Regions from separate parts of the Arthrobacter tumbae genome, predicted to be linked through region 2. Evidence: riboswitches for the same ligand, from Rfam matches in the RefSeq annotation. Region 2 holds a riboswitch; the other holds the start of a gene.
What was found. Region 2 has a riboswitch for cyclic di-AMP ahead of JOD47_RS11155 (NlpC/P60 family protein). Riboswitches for the same ligand answer to the same signal wherever they lie in the genome.

Region 1 (6,461 bases), 2.3 Mb from region 2:
CGCCGTGCGGCGGGGCAAGTTCCTCTGGCTGCCACTCACACACACCGATCACGACGGCGGATCCCGGCTTGCGCCATCGGCGGAGTCTCCGTCACCGGAAGATGTCGCGGACGGCAGGCGGCCGGTAGCGCTCATGGCGCATCTCGGAATGAGCGGCCAGTTGCTGGTCGAAGGCCGTACGCAGCCGGACGAGAAGCATCTGAAGGTTCGCCTTCGCCTGTCTCCAGCCGCCGGACCGCATCAGGTGCCGGAGGAACTTCGCTTCGTGGACCAGCGAATCTTCGGCGGGCTTTTTGTCACGAGTATGGTGGCGACAGCTGACGGCCTTCCCGGCGGGTTGGGGGAGAACCCTGTTCCGCTGGTACCGGTTGAAGCGGCGCACATCGCACGGGACCCGCTTGACCCGGCTTTCTCGTTCGAGGATTTCTATGGAAAACTGCGTGCCCGCCGCACGGGGTTGAAGCGTGCCTTGCTCGACCAGACGCTGGTGTCAGGTGTGGGCAACATCTATGCCGATGAGTCGTTGTGGGCGGCGAAGCTGCACTATGCCCGACCCACTGACACTCTTCGCCGCGCAGAAGCCTCGCGACTGATCAAGTCGTGTCGGGAGGTCATGACCCGGGCGCTTGAGGCAGGCGGCACCAGCTTCGATTCCCTCTACGTGAACGTGAACGGCGCGTCCGGCTACTTTGAACGGGCACTCAATGCCTACGGTCGGGAACGGGAGGCTTGCCGGCGCTGTTCGGGGAATGGGCTGGATTCCCTGATCAGACGCGACACCTTCATGAGCCGGTCTTCCTTCACCTGCCCCCGATGTCAGCCCCGACCACGCAACGGGCGCTGGTAGTCGTCTCCGACGTGACAAAAGTAAGTACGCTGACTAGATTCGATAGCTCAGGATCCCAGTCCCCGACACCTCAGGAGTATTGCGATGAAGAACAAGTTGGTTTTTACGGCAGGCATGGCGGCAGGTTACGTTCTGGGCGCGCGGGCTGGCCGTGCAAGCTATGAGCAGATCAAGGTCAAGGCGAACGAGCTCTGGAATAATCCGAAGGTCCAGGACAAGGTTTCCCAGGCGTCGGAGACGGTGAAGACAAAGGCTCCGGAGGTTCAGGCGCAGGCTGAGCAGGCCTTGAAGAAGGCGCAGTCGGCGATGCACCGCAACGGCGACCAGGACTCTTCAAAGGGCTCGCCGGAGGAGTACAAGATCTGAATCCCGGTGGGGTGAACAGGCACTTCTCGTGATCTAAATGTGACATCCGAGCGGAAAGAATGTAACGTTATGGACACGCCGGGCTCAAAAGCCCGGTTCTCTTCTGGTGGATTGCCTAATCCTGCCGCCGCTGGAAGGTCCGTTCGCTACACACTGCGGCAGGAGCGGGGGAACCAGATAGCGGGCTTCTTCAGAAGTCCTAGGGGTGAAGACGTACCGGCCCATAGCCGGTAGTCCGGGTGGCTCCCATCCGAATCCGACAGCTAACTCCGTGGGCATTGGGAGAGGCTATTTCCGTGTCCAAAAACCGTCATATCGCACGCCACCGTGCAACTCCGCCCAGCACCATACAGGTCGTTTCCAAGGCAGTCAGCTCGCACGCCGGCACCGTTGGACGCCCCGCAGCCGTTGTTGTAGCAGCTTCCGGAATCATGTTCGGAGCCGCTCTTCCGGCAAGCGCAGGCACCACCACTTACACCCCCGCACCTGCAGTTGAGGCCAGCGTTCAGGCTGCAGCCGCTCCCGTAGCGCCGGCAGCCCCCGTTGCTCCGGCTCCGGTGGCTCCGGCAGTAGACGCTCCGACCCACACCGTGCAGTCCGGGGACACCCTCGGCTCGATCGCAGCGAACTACGGCGTCAGCCTGGACGCTGTCTTCGCTGCCAACGGCCTCGGCTGGGATTCGGTCATCTACCCGGGCCAGGCCATCAGCCTGTCCGGTAGCGCTGCTGCCGCTCCGGCTCCTGCCGCAGCTCCGGCACCCGCCCCGGTACAGCAGATCCAGGTAGCTGCACCCGCAGCCGCGCCTGCACCGCAGGTCCAGGCAGCTGCTGTTGCTCCGGCACCGGCTGAGACCAGCACCATGGGCATCACCACGGCCTCCTCCAGCTTCACTGTTGCTGACAGCTCGGGCAGCGCCACCGGCGCAAGCATCCTTGCCTCGGCTCGGGCGCAGCTCGCGGCCGGTGCTATCCAGGACTGCACCGTGCTCCTCGAGAAGGCGCTTGGTACGGGCGACCTCGGCCCGGGCCAGTTCGCTGCCTACGGCACGCGGGTCAGCTCACCCGCACCGGGTGACATCGTCATCACCGGCGGGCACGTAGCCGTCTACGCCGGTAACGGTCAGGTCATCAGCAGCGGAATGAACGGTCAGAACCTGACCATGCAGCACCCGCTGAGCGACCTGCCGGGCGCATACTTCGTGCGCGCTTAGCTCTCGCGTTAGTCTCTCGTCGCTGGGGAGGACCTCTTGGGGTCCTTCCCAGCGGCATTTAAGGCGCCGAGGCGACCGGTGGCGCCGAGGCGACCGGTGGTAGGGCCGCCGAGCGGAAGGCCCGACCGCAAACCCGTCAGCTATACGAGCGTCAGTGCCTGACGCGTGGCGTTGAACCGCCATAGTGTGCCGCGAGTCGAGCAAAACCCTCGTCCAGGCTTACCTCCGGCGTCCAGCCCAGCAGGGACCTCGTCCGCCGCTGGTCGAACCAGTGGGCCGTGGACAACTGCTCCGCGAGGAATCGGGTCATGGGAGGCTCGCCGCCGGCGTTGGAAGCACGCCACGCTCTTTCGACGACGCTGCCGGCCGTCCTGCCCAGCCATCCGGGGAGCGATCGCCGCGGTGCCTGGGCGCCCCCGGCCAGGCAGATGCGGGTGAGAAGCTCACCGATCGGCCGCGGTTCTCCGTTCGTGATGACCAGCGGTGTTCCGGAGATGTACTCCATACGGTCAAGCGCGGCAGCGATAGCCGACGCCGCATTGTCCACGTAGGTTGTGTCGATGAGCGCGGTACCGCCGTCGAGCAGCGGCAGCCTGCCGGCACGGGCACGGACGAGTACACGCTCCACCAGCTGGGTGTCGCCAGGGCCCCAGACGATATGCGGTCGGAGGACCGCGACCGGCATCTGCTCGTCGTCCGCCTCCAGAGCAAGGATTTCCGCCTGCGCCTTGGTGCGGGCATAGGACCCCCGGGCATGCTCCGGTTCAGCCGGCCCTGCGCTGGCGCCCACCAGCGACCGACCGGTGTGGGCGACCGACGGCGAGGAAACGTAGACGAATTTCTGAACTCCTGCTGACCGGGACGCAGCCAGCAGGTCAGCTGTACCGAGCACATTGATCCGGTGGAAATCATCGGGTTTGCCGGAAACGGAGACCTTTGCCGCAAGGTGGATGACGGCGTCGACCCCCGCGACAGCCCGCGCCAGGGCAGAACGGTCGGTGAGATCACCTGCCAGGTCCTCGGCGCCCCGTACGCCGGAGGCACGGCGCTGGAACGTCCTGACCTCGAAGCCATCGCGAAGAAGCAGGGAGGCTACCGCACCGCCGAGCATTCCGCTGGCGCCGGTAACGAGGACCTTCATGGCCGCTTCCTCCCACGGCCCTGGAGAACATCTCCCGCCCACGCGGCCACGGCGGTGCGGTCGATTTTTGCGTTATGCCGGATATCGGTCGGAAGCGCCGGAAGGGTGAGCACTGCAGCGAGACGGACTCCGCTGGGCCGGACCGCGTCCCGAACCATGTCCGACAAAGGGCCTGGGGCCAGGCCCGCGCGATCGGCACCCTCAACAGCGACGACGACGGCGACAACTGCCTGCGTGCCCGTGGGACCCACGCCGACCACGGCCGCCTGACGAATCTCCTCCAGGGATTCGATTGCCTGCTCGGGGCCCACGGGTGTCAGGACGCCTTCTGCGGAGGTGATGACGTGTGCGAGCCGGCCCTCCACCCAAAGCCGTCCGTCCGCGTCGAGATGCCCGACGTCGCCGGTGCGATGCCAGCCCGCAGTGCGAGACGATGCCCGTTCCGTTGCCCACAACCGGAAATAACGGTCCTTGATATGCGGCGCGCGGACGAGTATCTCGCCGGTGTTGCGCGCTGAGTCCGAGGGGTCACCGGTGGCCGCGCCTGTAGTGTCGAGCGCGCTGATGCGGATCTCCGCGCCAGGCACTGCTTTTCCCACACAGACGCCGTTTCCGGCTCCCGCTACCGTCCCGCCAACAGCCCCACGGATGTCCTCAAGCTGTGTATCCGTCACAGGGAGCGCCTCTGTCATCCCGTACGGCGTGTGCAGTGAGGCGTTGGGTACCAGGGGCTGCAGCTGTTCCAGAAGATTCACGGGAATGGGAGCTCCTGCCGAAAGCAGGACCCGTATTCTTTGCAACGCCTCCTTGCCTCGGGACGTGATGCCAGGGGTGGTCGCCAGGACGTTGCGCAGGGCAGCAGGGGAGGCGAATACGGTGGTGGCGTCAATGGCTGCGGCTGCATCGGCCAGCGCGCGGGTCGTCAGCGTCTTCGGAGCGGTGACGTCCATGTCCGGCGTGACCGAGGCCGCGCCCAGGGCGGGGCCGAGGAGTGCGAAGGGAGCGAAACCCGCGACGAGCGCACTGCCCGGTGCAAGGTTGAGGGTGGTCGAGAGGGTGTCCCGCATCGCCGACAGCTGGCGGTGTGTGTACACGACGCCCTTCGCCGGTCCTGTGGAGCCGGAGGTGAAGAGGATCGCCGCGTCGGAATCGGGTGCGGGATCGTCGCCCTGGTGGCTCGAGTGCCCAGCGACAAGGTCCTCGAGGCGGTGACGCACACCGAGGAGGCGAGCCCGCGGCGCTGCTCCGGCGCTGATGCGGATACCCGGCCACCCGAACAGCCTGCCGGCGACGAGTGCGCGCTCGATGCCGATGAGGAAGTCCGGCACGGTGCCGCGAACGGCGCGGCTGAGCCCCTTGACCCCCAGCCCGGCGTCGGCGACCACAATGACAGCGCCCAATCTCAGGCAGGCGTAGATCAGTGTGGTCAGCTCGATACCCGGTGGAACCATCAGGCTGACCCTGCTGCCCGACCTGACTCCGATCCGGTTGAGGCCGGCGGCGAGGCGACCGACCCTGTCGTCCAGTTCCTGCCAGGATAGTGAATCGGCCACGGCGCCGTCGCTTCCCATGTCTGCCACCGCCAGCGTGTCCGCGGCCGGACCGCTGCTTCGTTCCAAGATCTGCTGCCAGAGCGGTGTGAAGGTTACGGCGGAGATGCGGGCGGCACCGCCGTCGTCGTCGTTCGTGGTGCGCAGATCAAGCCAATCGAAGATTGGCGAGGCGATGTCACGGTCTTCAGCGACCAGATGGCTTGCGCCCTCGAAGCGGTGTATGTCAGCGTGCGGAAGGCGTTGAGCGAGGTCATCGAGATAGGTGTCCGAGAAGATCGGATCCGCCGGCCCCCACAGCAGAAACACGGGTACGTCGAGAGTGCGGATGGAGCCGGCAATCCGGGTCAGCTCGGCGTGGCTTGGATGTCCGGGACCGACGGGGATGTCAGCGACGAACTGCTCGATGCCACGGCGCCGGGCGGCTGTCCGGTAGGGCAAGCGGTAAGCGGCCCGTACATCGCGGGTGAGGCGCGGGCGGGCCAGTGCAAGCGTTGTGTCGAGGAAGGCGGTTGTTGTGGACGTTCCCACCCGGTGCACAGCGCTACTCAGCGCGAGGCGCAGCGGTGCAGGAATGGGGGAGCCCGGGTCCTGGTGGATCGCCGTGTTGGTCAGGACCACAGCGGTGAGGTTCGTGCGGTTGCGGTCGGCGAAACCGAGGCTGACGACGCCGCCCCAGTCGTGTCCGACCGTCACGAGCGGTCCAGTGAGTCCTACCGCGGAGACGAAATCCTTGAGGTCGCGTACCCGGTCGGCGAGGCGGCGTTTGCGGCCGGTCCGCTCGGAATAGCCCATCTCGAGCTGATCAACGGCGATCACCCGCCAACCATGCTCGGCGCCCGCCGCCAGCAGGGTGCGCCACAGATAGGACCAGGTGGGATTGCCGTGGACGCACAGCAGCGTGCCCCGGATATCGCCGGTAAGAGAGGGCAGATTGTCCAGGTAGTGCCACCGGTTGACCGTTCCGGCCGGATCAATATCGGCGGTCGATGGCACGTCGAGGTAGGCCGACCACGATGGGTCGACGCCGGGAAGTTCTACCACTCAATCTCCAGCATCGCGGTGTTGAGGCCGGAGCCGACACCCATGCACAGCACGCGGTCGCCGGTGGTCAGCGTCTGGGCTTCCGCGGCAAGAGTCATGGGCAGCGACGCCGGCCCGACGTTGCCCCAGAGGGGGAACGTCTGGGGGACCCTGGCCGGATGGAGATTGACGGCCTCGATGATCGCCTTGGTATGGGTGGTACTCACCTGGTGGGTCACGTAGCGGTCCATATTCGACCAGTTCCAGTCCTGTTGAGCCTCTGTCCACGCGTCGACCACAAGCTCCAGGCCGCCGTCGAGCAG
Region 2 (6,461 bases):
CGGCCCGCAGTTCGTCTCCGTCGAGGACACCGTCAGTGCCGTCCACTCCTCCGAAGGCAGGGTCGAACCGGTGGCGCCGGGGCTGCTGTCGGAGGTTGCCATAGTCAGCCGGCTGGCACGGGCCACCATCGGTGACCGCATTGCCGCTGACTGGCAGGGGTTCGAGGACGACTATGACCGCATCCGGGACCATATTGCACATGTGGTTCCCGGGTGTGAGAACTACAACCGACGGATCCGGGAGAAGGACGGCTTCCTGCTGGCGAACGGACCGCGCGATTCACGGAAGTTCAATACTCCCAGCGGGAGGGCTCTGATCACCATCAACGAACTGGACGCCATTGATTGCCCTCCCGGGCGCCTGATCCTCCAGACCATGCGCTCGCATGACCAGTTCAATACCACCATCTACGGTTACAACGACCGCTACCGCGGAATCAAGAAGGGCCGTCATGTGGTGTTTGTGAACCCTGAGGATCTTGCGGAGCTCGGTTTCAAGGACGGCGACCTCGTGGACGTTCACGGCGAATATATGGACGGCAAGGACCGCGCTCTGCGCAAGTTCCGTGCAGTTTCCTATCCCACCGCCCGCGGCTGTGCGGCGGTCTACTATCCGGAGGGCAACGTCCTGGTGCCGCTCGACGACACCGTCCAGGGCAGCAACACGCCGGTCTCCAAGGGAGTCATCATCCGGCTCGAGCCTGCCGCGGACGGCCCGGCCGGCGGCACCAGCGAGGAGAACGCGCAGGAGAACATGCCGGCTACCGTCTGACCTGTACCGCCCTGCCGCGCTTCAGTTGGACGAGCGTGCTGCTAGCTGAACCACGGCAGGGGCAGGGCAGGTACCTTTTCGTCCGGCTCGCAACCCTGCTCGGGTATGACAAGGACGCCGTCGGCATCGGCCAGTCCGCGCAGCATTCCTGAACGGTGGTGGACCGTGGGCATGGCGCGCCCCTTTTCCAGGCGATATGGCACCAGCCGGGTGCGCCCTTCCAGCGGCTTGAACGCCTCTCCTGCCAGAACTGCGCGGGACTCCGGGAAAGCCGCCCCGCGCAGACCGGCCAGCAGCGGTGCTCCCACGGTGAAGAGCGCCATCATCGCGGCCAGCGGGTTTCCGGGCAGGCCCACGAAGAAGCGCCCATCCGGCAGCCGCGCCAGGAGCGTAGGGTGCCCTGGCCGCATTGCGATGCCATCGATGAGAAGTTCAGCTTCAAGCACCGTCAGCGCGCGGCGGATGTGGTCGGCGTCGGACGAACCGGTGCCGCCGGTGCTGATCAATACATCTCCGGACGCCCGTGCCAGCGAGACTTCATCTGTTGCTTCAGCGCTGATGGCGGCGACGACGTCGTCCAGATCATCACGCGCGCGGGCCACAGTATCGACATGCCCGCCCAGCATGGTGAGCAGGCCCGGGAGTTGCGGACCGAAGGTATCGCGAACCTGCCCGGCCTCAGGCAGCCCCGCCTCGATCACCTCGTCGCCGGTGAGCAGCAAGGACACGCGGGGGGCCCGGAGAACGGGAAGGGTGTCATACCCGCAGACTGCGGCCAGCGCGATCTGGGCGGGATTGAGCACTGCGCCGGGGGCGATGGCCTGCGCTCCCTCTGCCGCTTCCTCACCTGCCGGGCGGATATGTTCGTTCTCCCGCGGCTCGTCGAGGCGGGCACGGTCATTGCGGGTCAGCTCGCCATCGCGGATGGCTCCGTGCTCGGAACGAAGAATCCCGGTGGCACCCGGCGGCACCACGCCGCCGGTGAGGATGAACGTTGCCTGGCCGGGCTCCAGCGTGGCGTATCCGGACTTCTTGTGCTCGTGAGCACGGTGCCAGGGGCTCTCATCCTCCTGGACCGGTGTGATCAGCGTCCAGGGCGGCTCGCCGCTGAGCGCCCAGCCGTCCATTGCCGACGACGCGTAGTGCGGAATGGGCTGCAGCGCCACGACCGGCTCGGCAAGGGTCTGGCCGAGGGCATCCGCAAGGTTCACAGTCTGCGCAGGCTTGGGGGTTGCCGAGTCGTACGCCAGCCGCCGAGCCTCCTGCCAGCTCAAGGCGTGCCCTGCACTGCTCATCGGCGGTCTTCCGATTCGGGAACGGGCGGGCACGCCTCATGGGCGGCCTGCAGCGCCGACCGCATGGCCGTGCCGCTGTCCGCCTGCCCGGTCCCTACGGCCATTCCGGCGGCATAACCGGCAATGAAGGTGGTGAGGGGCGCTGCGGGTCGAACAATCGAGTGCGCCGCCTGACCGGCCAACGCCAGCACTGCGTCGACGTCCACCTCGGTGCCGTCGAGTTCGAACATTTCCAGAAGCTTCTCGCTCCACTGCCTGAGCAGGCGTTCCCGATCTTCCATGGTGAACCTTCCGCTATCTGCCCGCGCCTGGCTCCTCCACCCCGAACTGCCGGGCGTCGGCCCACGTGTCAATGTCAGTGGTCGAGCCCGCGGGAACTTCGACTGGACTCCATGTCACCCTAGCAAGGAGCGAACGCATAGACAGATTCCTTACTTCCTGCTTTTCGACCGTTGCCAGATCAGCCCAGCGGTACAGTGCGGCAAGCGGTTGGTCCCTGCCGCCGTCGTGGGCCAGGACCGAGGCGCCTGTTGCAAGGGCGCCCGACATGAGCGCCGGCAAGGCGTCGCTGATCCGGGGCATGTCGCACGCCAGCACCAGGACCCACGGCGCGGGATCGGTCATCAAATGCACGACGGCGGCACTCACCGCCGCTGCCGGCCCGCCGAACGGTGGGTCCTCGCGGACCAGCTCCGCCCTGGACGGCAGATCGGACGAGGGACCGCCGACGACAACGAGCCGCCGGGCTCCATCGAGTGCCCTACAGGTGCGCTCCAGAAGGGACGAGCCGCCAACGATCAGGGTTGACTTCGGAACCCCGCCGAGCCTTGAGGACCGGCCGCCACTGAGCACAACGGCGTCGAACAGGCACTCCCCGGGGCCACTGGGCCCCCCGGAGCCGTAGTGCGTGGTGCTCACGCGGCGTTGTCAGCGGGCAGGAACTCACTCCACTGCGGCAGAGGCTTTTCCAGTTCCCGGATCTGCCAGAACGTCCCCCGGGGCGGTGTAGGTACGATTCGCAGCGACCAGCCCAGCGAGGCCAGCATCTTGTCGCCTTTGGCGTTGTTACAGCGCAGGCAGCATGCCACCAGGTTCTCCCAGCTGGCTTCACCGCCACGGGAGCGCGGGACAACGTGATCGATGGTCGAAGCCGCTTTGCCGCAGTAGGCGCACAAGTGGTTGTCGCGACGCAGCACTCCGCGGCGGGTCGCGACGGCACCGCTGCGATAGGGAATCTTCACATATCTGTTGAGGAGGATGACCGAGGGACGCGACAGCACTTCATTCGGGCCGACCACAGGATCCTCCCCTTCTGCAACCACGCTGGCCTTACCCGTGAGAACAAGGACGAGCGCCCGGCGGAAGGTCACGACCGCCAGTGGTTCATATCCAGCATTCAGAACGAGAGTGCGCATGCACATTCCTCTTTGCCGTCCATAGCCGCAGGGGTCTGATCCCTCAGGTTCCTGCAGCTACAGCGAAGGTACTCGGATTGTCAGTGCAAGAGTAAGCCGTTGCCGGGAGGATTCGTCAATCGCCGCGCACGACAAAGCCCTCCGCCGAACAGGCAGAGGGCTTTGTCGTGCATTATGGCGAAATCAGCCGCCGACGCGGATGTAGACTCCACCGGAACCGAGTTCGGCCGGTGCTACGACGGTCTGATTCCCGTTGAAGCCGCCGTGCACGGCCTGTCCTCCGCCGATGTACACAGCGATGTGGGCTGCGCCCATGCCGCCGTCAGCGTAGTAGATGAGGTCACCGGGAATAGCTTCTCCGGCGCTGACCGTGCGGCCGAGGGAGAGGTAGCCGGCCGGCCATCCGTGGAAGTTGATGCCTGCAGCGGCAAGGGCATTGCTGGCGAGGCGGGTGCAGTCCTGGATTACTCCCAGCTGGCCCTGTGCCGCGGCTGCAATGGTAGCCGCTACACCCGAAGACACCTGGGGTGCTGCGGGAGCGGGTGTCTCGGCGACTGCGGGCTGCGCAGCAGCAGGAGCCGTTGCCTGCACGGCTACGGCGGCCTGCACGGCTACGGCGGTTTCTGCAACAACAGCGGGCTCTGCTTCGGCGACCGGAACCGTCTCTGCAACCGGAACCATCTGGACGACCGGAGCGGCTTCGACAGTCTCGGCCTGTGGCTTCACAACAGGGGCAGCCACAGTGGGCGCAGCAACTGCCTTGACTGCAGTCTTGTTGAAGGAGACCTCGGCGTCGGCAGGGGCCTGGATCGGAGCCTTGGCGGCCTGGACCTCAAGCGCGGTGGTGACGGTGTTGCGCTCCGAGGGCAGTTCCACCGCGTTGGCGGCGACCCCGCTGGTCAGAACGAGGCCGGAAGCCGCCGCGATGACGGCTGCCTGGCGTCCTACGCCGCCCGCGTTGTCACTGACTGCGCGTGCAATGGAGGAGAGGTGGGCTGAACGCTGCACTTCGGCGCGGTGGCGCGCGATGGCACGGGTGTGAGAGGTCATATGTGTGTGTGCTCCAGGTATCTGGTCTTAGCTAACGCGGACGAAGCTGGAACCAGCGAGATCGGACAGGCTGTGAAGGCCGGTATTCATACCGTTCAGGCCACCGCTGATGACCTGGCCGTTGCCGACGTAGATAGCAACGTGGCCTGCGGAGACAACGAGGTCACCGGGTGCAGGAGTGGAAACGACGGATCCGAAAGCGAAGAAGTCGCCCGGAGCGATGTCGCCGACGGACTTGCCGATCGAGCGCAGTGCCTTCTCAACCATGGCGGTGCAGTCCTGGGCAACGCCGATCTGCGAGTAGGCCGAGCCGACCAGAGCTGCGCCGATCCCGCTGGAGGTGGGCGCCTCGGCAGGAGCCGGAGCCTCAGCTGTTGCGGCCTTTACCTCAACTTCGGCCTGGGGTGCCGCTGCGACCTCGGCGGCGGGCTCAGCGGCAGGGGCCGGGGCGGCCACAACTGCTTCAGCCTGGACTACTGCTTCAGCCTGCACTGCAACGGCGGGAGCGGGAGCGGGCTCAACTGCTTCGACTACCGGAGCCGCAACGGTTTCAACGGCTGCACGCTCGAAGGTGACGGTCGCGTCAGCAGCAGCGCTGACGGTGACGGGCTGGGCGGCAACTGCGCTGAGGGTCTTGACCGCCTGTGCCGAGCGCTGGGCGTCGGAAGCGCCGTGAGCCGGAAGACCTGCGGTGAGGACGAGGCCGGAAGCAGCGACGATGACTGCTGCCTGGCGTCCTACGGAACCTGCGTTCGAAGATACAGCCTTGGAAATGGCTGCGAGCGAGTTTGTATGAGCCGGAACCGCACGGTGGCGCCCCAGCGCAGAGCTGTTTGACACGTTAAATTGCCTCTCCCTACGCCTGCGAGGTGAGCTGTCGGATTCGGATGGGAGTCACCCGGCCGCGGATCGTCTCAGATCCAGCGACTTAACCCCAAGGACTTCAATGAGAAGCCCACAATTGGTTCCCCCGCCCCTGCCATGCGATTGTTGCGAACGGAACTCGTACAGTGGCAGAGCTAGGCGATCTGCACGAGTGTGCCGAACCCCCTGCGATTCGGCACGAGTTGTACGGTACAACAGATTTTGGGCTAAGTCACATTACGGTCACGGAACGGTGTGTTCATGGTTACGACGCCGGCTGAGACCGGTCAGAGCCAGCCCAGTGGATCGACGTTTTTACCGTCGACAAGGACCTCGAAATGCAGATGGCACCCCGTTGAGGCACCCGTGGAACCCACGCGGGCTATAGCTTCGCCACGCTCAACAACCTGGCCGACTGCCACGTCCATTGCCGACAAATGGTTGTAGGTGGTTTCCAGGCCGTTGGCATGCTTGACCACCACTCGGTTGCCGCCTCCATAGGCATGCCATCCGGCAAAGGTGACGGTGCCGGCCGCGGCTGCCAGGACGCCGGTCCCGCAGGCTTCGCTCATGTCCTGTCCGGTGTGGAGCTCACCCGCGCCGGTAATCGGGCTGATCCTGGCCCCGAAAGCCGAGCTCATCACGACGCGGTCCAGCGGCGCCGAGAGGGAACCCCTGGACTCCGAGGTGACGATGTCCCCACCCGATGCAGAAACGATCTCGGCGAGCTTTGCATCGGGGTCGAAGGTACCGTGCAGCGCAGCGCGATCAAATGAGACGTCCGCACCTGCGGCAGCCTGCACCGGCGGAAGTTCTTCCTGCTCGACCGCAGCAGCCGCCGTCTGGGCTTCAGCGGGCACAACTGCGGCGGTGGTTGGCAGCGCAACGGTGAGGATCATGCCGGAGGCGGCGGCCGCGATGGCAACTTTCTGGCTGAGTCCGGTGAAGGATACGTCGCGGCGCGTGATGACTGCGCGGCGTCGTCGTTCGGTGCGCTGGGCATCACGGGGACGGATGGAAGCTATGGGAGCTACCGTCCCGGTGCCGGCCGCAGCCTGGCTTGCA

Region 1: another riboswitch for cyclic di-AMP. It lies ahead of JOD47_RS00195 (C40 family peptidase); the one in region 2 lies ahead of JOD47_RS11155 (NlpC/P60 family protein).

The regions. Positions count from the first base shown of each region.
Region 1 is NZ_JAFBCC010000001.1:36,457-42,917, reverse strand. It holds gene mutM (bifunctional DNA-formamidopyrimidine glycosylase/DNA-(apurinic or apyrimidinic site) lyase) at 1-847, shown strand, start outside; gene JOD47_RS00200 (YtxH domain-containing protein) at 932-1,213, shown strand; cyclic di-AMP (ydaO/yuaA leader) riboswitch at 1,326-1,505, shown strand; gene JOD47_RS00195 (C40 family peptidase) at 1,510-2,424, shown strand; gene JOD47_RS00190 (NAD-dependent epimerase/dehydratase family protein) at 2,576-3,565, opposite strand; gene JOD47_RS00185 (alpha/beta fold hydrolase) at 3,562-6,159, opposite strand; gene JOD47_RS00180 (3-oxoacyl-ACP synthase III) at 6,153-6,461, opposite strand, start outside.
Region 2 is NZ_JAFBCC010000001.1:2,319,000-2,325,460, reverse strand. It holds gene JOD47_RS11180 (FdhF/YdeP family oxidoreductase) at 1-772, shown strand, start outside; gene JOD47_RS11175 (molybdopterin molybdotransferase MoeA) at 814-2,067, opposite strand; gene JOD47_RS17525 (DUF6457 domain-containing protein) at 2,064-2,348, opposite strand; gene mobA (molybdenum cofactor guanylyltransferase) at 2,362-2,985, opposite strand; gene JOD47_RS11165 (HNH endonuclease) at 2,982-3,482, opposite strand; gene JOD47_RS11160 (NlpC/P60 family protein) at 3,666-4,532, opposite strand; gene JOD47_RS11155 (NlpC/P60 family protein) at 4,560-5,372, opposite strand; cyclic di-AMP (ydaO/yuaA leader) riboswitch at 5,378-5,537, opposite strand; gene JOD47_RS11150 (M23 family metallopeptidase) at 5,684-6,461, opposite strand, start outside.